Prochlorococcus marinus XMU1405: one gene and its partner. The main gene of each other region encodes a partner of the protein of the gene in region 2 in a complex. Links are inferred from orthologs where the notes say so. Each region holds a gene or a part of one and is shown on either strand. Other genes may lie near its edges.

Region 1 (2,921 bases), on a different replicon or contig from region 2:
TTGAAGAACTTGTTGAAATCAAATCAATACCTTTTATTAGATATTTACTAATTTCTTGAGGGTTTATTCCAGAAACTTCTATTATCAAATTTTTATTGACTTCTTTTTGTAGACTATTAATTGATAACTCTCTTAATTCTTGAACGTTTTTTTTGATTATTTCAGGACTAAGTTCATCTAATAAGACACTATCCGCTCCTGCTAATACTGCTTCTTTTGCCTGATCGATATTCTCAGCTTCAATTATAATATGAGTTGTAAAAGGCGAATTTAGGCGAATATTTTGTACTGCATTCTTAAGATTATCTGTCCATGCAATATGATTTTCTTTGATCATAGCAGCATCGTATAATCCCATTCTATGATTCACGCCACCTCCGCATTTGAATGCATATTTTTCAAATATTCTTAAGCCAGGAGTCGTTTTCCTAGTATCTGCTAATTTTATATTTGTGCCTTCTAATTTATCTGTAAGATTCTTTGTATATGTTGATATTCCAGATAAATGCATTGCGATATTTAAGCTGATCCTTTCACTAGCGAGTAAACTTTTTGAAGGCCCATATATTTCTAAGAGTTTTTGATCTTTAACAAATTTATCTCCATCAGAGATATTAAATTTTGGACTGATTTTTAAATCAATTTTTCTAAAAATTTCTTTTATAATTTCAACCCCGCAGAATATACCCTCTTCTTTTGCAATCCAATATGCATTACCATTCTCTTCTGTAATAGAGGAACTTGTAAGATCTCCCCTACCTATATCTTCATCGATCCAATTATCAATGATTTTACTTATTATTGGAGTATTTAAATCCACTAAACTAAGAAATAATTAATTAATAAAAATTAAACTGAAGTTAGAGAATCAACTATATATCACTATGTAATTTAACTCAAATTTATTTACCAATACAAAACTTAGAAAAAATATTATCTAGAAGTTCCTCAGTTAATTCTTGACCAGTTATTTTAGATAAGTTTTGAATTCCATCTCTCAGCTCAATTGATAACAAATCAAATGGCAATTTATTTTTAATTATTTCATCAGTATCATTTAAATTAGATAAGCAAGCAGACAAATTTGTTAGATGTCTTTCGTTTAAAAATATATTGATATTTTCTACTTGTTTTAATCCGCATTTTTTTATAATTGTGTTTATTAATAATCTTTCACCATCATTATTCTTAATACTCATAAGAATTGTGTTTTTTAACTCATTTGAATTAATATTTTTGCAATCAATTAAATCTTTTTTATTGCCCAAAATAGTAATTAATTTTTCTTTAGGAATTTCTTGTATTATTTTTTTGTCTTCTTCATTAAATCCTTCTTCAAGACTATAAATATAAATTATAAAATCTGACTCTTTTATTTTCCCAAAACTTTTTTTAATTCCAATACTTTCAATTTGTTCATGAGTTTCTCTTATGCCAGCAGTATCAATTATTTTCATTGGAATATCATTAATAGTTAAATTAACTTCAATAACATCTCTAGTTGTTCCAGGAATATTAGTTACGATTGCTTTCTCTTTTTTTGCAAGCAAATTTAATAAAGAGCTTTTACCAACATTTGTTTTACCTATAAGCGCAATGGATATTCCATTGTGAATATATGAATTTCTTTTTGCATTTTCTATAAGTAATTCTATTTTTTCTTTGACTTTTTTAATGTTTTTTAGATATTTGGTGTAATCAAAATCTGTGAAGTCTTCTTCAAAATCAACTCTCGCTTCTATTTCGCAAAGTTGATTTATAAGGTCATTTTTAATATCATCAATTTTTTTCTTTATTTCTCCTTGAACCCCGCTAAAAGCTAACTCTGCTGATCTGGTATTGCTTGCATTAATTAATTGATTAATCGACTCGGCTTGAGTAAGGTCTATTTTTCCATTAAGAAAAGCTCTTTGACTAAATTCTCCTGGGTTTGCAAGTCTAACTCTAGAATTACTAGATAATAATATCTTTAAAACTTTATTTACTATGATAATTCCGCCATGGCAATGAAGTTCAACTACATCCTCTCCTGTGAAGCTATTTGGGGATTTCATCACTAAAATTAAAACCTCATCTATAAATTTATTTTTTTTATTTTCCTGAATAAAACCACGAAAAACCCTATGTGATTCCCATGCATATTTAGATTTAGTTTGAACAATCTTTTTGCAAGAATTTATTGCGTCTTTCCCTGATACTCTTATTATCGCAACTCCTCCCTTCCCAATACTTATAGCTGAAGCAATTGCTGCTATCGTATCTTCTGTAGTAACTATCGAATCCATTTCTCGCTTTGTTATGGATAATTAAGTAAGATTATCAAGAATTTAATTTTGAAATTTTCTTTCTGAATGAGATTTAAAAGAGATATTACCAATAAGAAAATTCTATCATTATTTAGGAGTCAGAATGGAAGTCCTTTCTTTAATGCTAAAGGTTTAGCTATAGGGGTATTTAGTGGTTGCTTTCCATTTTTTGGTTTTCAGACTTTAATGGGAGTATTTTTTGCGAAAATAGCTAAGGGAAATATTGTTCTAGCTGCAATTGGTACCTGGATCAGCAACCCTTTTACTTATATTCCACTTTATTATTTTAACTATAAAGTTGGTTCGATTTTTTTAAATAATCCTTCTAATAAAATTCTTGAAAAAAGTTTAGTTATTGATGACTTATGGAAACAAGGTAGAATTTTTTCCTTAAAATTACTCTTAGGTTCATCTTGTGTAGGTATTTTATTAGCTTTGATTTGCGGCAGTATTGTTTTCTTTATCTACAAGATAAAAATTAAAAGATAGATTGATCTGATTTTAAAATTAACTTTGTCCAACTCTGGCGATATCTAAAACATCTGCCATCGATTTAATTTGTTCAATTGTTTTGTGAAGTTGATTATAACTTTCAAGACCTACACAAAGATTTAT
Region 2 (4,240 bases):
TTTTCGAAACTGGAAGGCAATTTGTTGATGGAGTATCTGGTGCTAGACCAGGAAAAAGAAGGAACTCAGATTTTCAAGGAATAACAAGTAAGAGTGTGAAAAAAGTAGGAAGATGGGTATCTGAAAAAGTGGATTTATTTTTTGATGAAGATAATGATGATTGGAATGATGAGAATTTTTATGATGATAACAGCGATATTAAGACATTTTCTAGAGAATCAAATTCTTATGAATCAGCTAAACAGTACTCAAAAAGACCTTTAGAAGCAATATCTTTAAGGCAACCAAAAAATATAGATACAACTGAGCAAAAAAAATTACCTTATGTGAGAGAGAGTAAGGACGAAGATTGGCCAGATGAGATGGATTTCAAAGTTGAAAGATGGCAAAGAGATTCAGAAAAAGAGAATAATACTTCGAGAGTTCAATCAAACCAACAAGTTCAATCAAAATCAAGAAATCTTCCCAGATCAAGAAGAAGAAGAGTATAGTTTCGTAAATTCTTTAATTCCTGAATAGCCTAATAAACTTTCTAAATGTGGATTGAATACTTCTCTAATAACTGTTAAGGGCTTTTTGTCTCGAAAAAATCTATAATTTCTTGACCAGAATGGACCTTTAAAACAAAATTGATCCTCTAACCAATTTGAATTAACAAGTGAAATTCGGTCAACTTCTCTAAACAATTCTGATCTGTCTTGCGTCAAATTCTTCCAAATTGGTTCTTCTTTGGCTTTTAAATTTTCATTCACTTGTTCTTCATTCCACCAACTTTCAGCCCATGCTAGGTTTTTATTATTGTTTTTAATCCATACTTGTCTTCTAATTAAAGGTCCATTTAATTGATTTAATTCTTTAGGACCTTCTTCAATGAATAGAGGATCAACTCGCATTGAAATTAACTTAATTTTTGTCTCTTGATTAGTTAAAAGCTGTAAATGTCTAGTTGGACTTCCATCCCCAAGCAACATTAATTTCCATGGACCAGATATTTTTGGGAGTGAATTTTTCACTAAAAAAGAGGAGGCTTTTTCTTCCCATAAAATATTTGGTGATTTAAAAAGTTTATTATTCAGTGCTCAGAAGGAATCCTTTTAAGATGATAACTTTTTTTCGATAAAAATATTTGCCTTTTCTTTTTTAATTTCTCTTATTTTTAGCCAAACAAGTAATGCAGTTAAATCAGCTTTGCTTACTCCAGGAATTTTTGAGGCATCACCAAAATTTTTTGGCTTTATCTTATTCAAATTTTCTCTAGCTTCTAAAGATAATGTCTCTATCTTTTCATAATTTATTTCTTGAGGCAGAGATTTACATCTTTGACGATTTATTTGTTCTATGTTGTTTTTTTGTCTTTTAAGGTAACCCTCGTATTTAATATCTATTTCAACACCTTCTTGTATTGAAGGACCTAGATTTTTTTTATTCAAATTATATTTAATTAGATCTGAATAATGAAAATTTGGTCTTTTTAAGAGTTCTTTCAAAGTTGTTGAGCCTTTGATTTTTGATCCCGTTTCTAATTCTATTTTTTTTGATATTTCATCGGTATTTTTTAAACGAGTATTATTTAATCTTAATTTCTCTTCCTCGAGGAATTTCATTTTTTCTTGATAGACCGACCATCTTTTCTCATTAATTAGTCCTATTTGATAACCTAATGGCGTTAATCTCCTATCCGCATTATCTCCTCTAAGAGTTAACCTATATTCACTCCTACTAGTGAGAACTCTATATGGTTCTTTGAGATCTTTGGTAATTAAATCATTGATCATTGTTCCAATATAACTGCTTTCTCTAGTGAAGATTATTGGGTCTTTTTTGTTTAATTTTCTTGTCGCATTGACTCCTGCAACTAACCCTTGTGCTGCTGCTTCTTCATAACCAGTAGTCCCATTAATTTGTCCTGCGCTAAATAAATATTCAATTTCTTTCGTTTCGAGAGATGTTTGGAGCTGTGTTGCAGGAATATAGTCGTACTCCACAGCATATGCTGGTCGCAACATTTTACATTCACTTAATCCAGGTAAGGTTCTTAAAAGTTCTAATTGAATATTTTCGGGTAAACCTGTTGAAAATCCTTGTACATATATTTCAGGGGTATTAATTCCTTCTGGTTCTAAGAAAATTTGATGTGATTCTTTATCGGCAAATTTAACGATTTTATCTTCAATAGAGGGACAATATCTTGGACCTTTACTATCAATAAAACCGCCGTAAATGGGAGTTAAATGTAAATTATCTCTAATGAGTTGATGTGTTTTAGAAGTAGTTCTAGTGATATGACAACTAACTTGGGGCATATTATTTTTTATATCTGGGTCAAACGAAAAATATTTATCAGCTGCAGTACTAGGTTGAATATCTAATTCATCAAAAATGATACTTTTTTTGTCAACTCTTGCTGGAGTTCCTGTTTTTAAACGTTCTGTTTTAATACCAATTTCGTGCAAGTTTTGAGTGAGACCTTGTGCTGCTTGTTCGCCCGACCTACCTGCTGACATAGATTTATTCCCTATCCATATTTTGCCTTCTAAGAACGTACCAGCTGTGATGATAACTGATTTCGCTGAATAGTAACTACCAAAGAATGTTTTTACACCCTGTATTCTTTTTTTTATGATTTTTTTTGAGTTCAATCCAATTTGTTCAGTTTTTGCAATATCCAGTTCAGTAATCATTGCTTCTTTTAAAGATAAATTATCTGTATTTTGTAGTATTTCAATCATTCTTTTTGAGTATTCTCTTTTATCTGTCTGAGCTCTTAACGCCCATACAGCTGGGCCTCTACTTGCATTTAATATTCTTTTTTGAATAGCTGTCTCATCGGCTAATTTACCAATAATTCCACCTAATGCATCAACTTCATGAACCAACTGACTTTTTGCTGGGCCTCCAACCGCAGGGTTACAGGGTTGCCAGGCAATTCTATCTAGATTAATTGTAAATAAGGCAGTAGAAAAACCTAATTTTGCTGTTGTTATAGCGGCTTCGCATCCTGCATGTCCTCCTCCAATAACGATGATGTCAAAAGATTCATTTGTTGATTGATGATCTTGCATTTTAGGATCGATTTAGTTAGCTAAATTCCTAAATCTCGTAAATTGAGGTTCAAATAATAATTTAACAGTTCCTACGGGTCCATTTCTATGTTTAGTGACAATGATTTCTGTAATTCCTCTATCTTCAGTCTCCGGATTATAGTATTCATCTCTGTAAATCATTAATACTAAATCTGCGTCTTGTTCAATAGATCCTGATTCTCTTAGATCGCTTAACATTGGTCTTTTATTTGTTCTAGACTCAACCCCTCTACTTAGCTGAGATAAAGCTACTACTGGTACTTTTAATTCTCTGGCCATGCTTTTAAGACCTCTTGTTATTCGTGAAAGTTCTTGCACTCTATTATCAGGGGTTGATCCTTCCATTAACTGCAGATAATCAATCACAATTAATCCAAGTTCTTTTTTTTGTTCAGCTATTAATCTTCTGCACAGAGATCTCATCTCTAGAACACTTAAGTTAGGCTTATCATCTATAAATATTGGTAATTGACCTAATGAATTGATACCTTCTCCGAGTAATGGCCATTCATCTTGCTGTAATCTTCCTGTTCTTAGCCTGCCACTTTCGATTCCCACTTCCATAGAGAGCAGTCTATATGTCAACTGTTCTTTACTCATTTCAAGGCTAAATACACACACAGGTAAATCTTGAGATTGTGCAACATTTTTAGCTAGATTAAGAACCATTGAAGTTTTCCCCATTGAAGGTCTTCCAGCAACAATTATTAAATCACTTCTTTGAAAACCTTGAGTCATCGCATCAAGATCGTAGAAATTTACAGGAATTCCAGCTACTGAAGTACCTAATGATCTTGACTCTATTTCATTGAAAGTACTTGTAAGGATTTCAGCTGCTTGAGTCAGACCTTTTGAAGGTTTTTCTTGACTGATTTCAAATATTTTTTGCTCTGCTTTATCTAGAACTTCATTAGTATCTTGAGTTTGATCAAAACCTAGTTGAACCACTTCATTTCCAGATCTAATAAGTTGCCTTCTCATGAATTTGTCGTTAATTAAATTAGCAACTTGTTCTATGGAAGCTGTAGAGGAAACATTTTCAACGAGTTCTACCAGTTTGCTGTTTCCTCCAATTTTTTCTAATGATCCATTATCTGCTAACCAAGCACTCATTGATGTTAAATCAGTTGGTTTTCCCTGGGTATGCAACATTAATG

Evidence for each region. The genes of interacting proteins can lie anywhere in the genome.
Region 1: the proteins of mnmG (region 2) and mnmE are in contact, whole or in part, in a solved structure (PDB 9HIP), measured with the Escherichia coli proteins. The link is inferred for Prochlorococcus marinus XMU1405 from one-to-one orthologs.

What each region holds. Positions count from the first base shown.
Region 1 is NZ_JAAORF010000001.1:183,116-186,036, forward strand. The notes cover bases 95-2,921. They hold mnmE (tRNA uridine-5-carboxymethylaminomethyl(34) synthesis GTPase MnmE), read right to left. Parts: upstream 2,286-2,921; coding sequence 903-2,285; downstream 95-902. Other genes in these bases: nadC (carboxylating nicotinate-nucleotide diphosphorylase), read right to left, coding at 95-820; HA148_RS01010 (DUF2062 domain-containing protein), read left to right, coding at 2,352-2,795; HA148_RS01015 (RelA/SpoT family protein), read right to left, coding at 2,814-2,921. In the rest of the region: more of nadC, read right to left, coding at 1-94. UniProt on the Escherichia coli protein: Exhibits a very high intrinsic GTPase hydrolysis rate. Involved in the addition of a carboxymethylaminomethyl (cmnm) group at the wobble position (U34) of certain tRNAs, forming tRNA-cmnm(5)s(2)U34.
Region 2 is NZ_JAAORF010000003.1:602,025-606,264, reverse strand. Bases 579-3,525 are described here. They hold mnmG (tRNA uridine-5-carboxymethylaminomethyl(34) synthesis enzyme MnmG), read right to left. Parts: upstream 3,063-3,525; coding sequence 1,095-3,062; downstream 579-1,094. Other genes in these bases: dnaB (replicative DNA helicase), read right to left, coding at 3,075-3,525; HA148_RS09325 (chorismate lyase), read right to left, coding at 579-1,046. In the rest of the region: HA148_RS09330 (RNA helicase), read left to right, coding at 1-491; more of HA148_RS09325, read right to left, coding at 471-578; more of dnaB, read right to left, coding at 3,526-4,240. UniProt on the Escherichia coli protein: NAD-binding protein involved in the addition of a carboxymethylaminomethyl (cmnm) group at the wobble position (U34) of certain tRNAs, forming tRNA-cmnm(5)s(2)U34.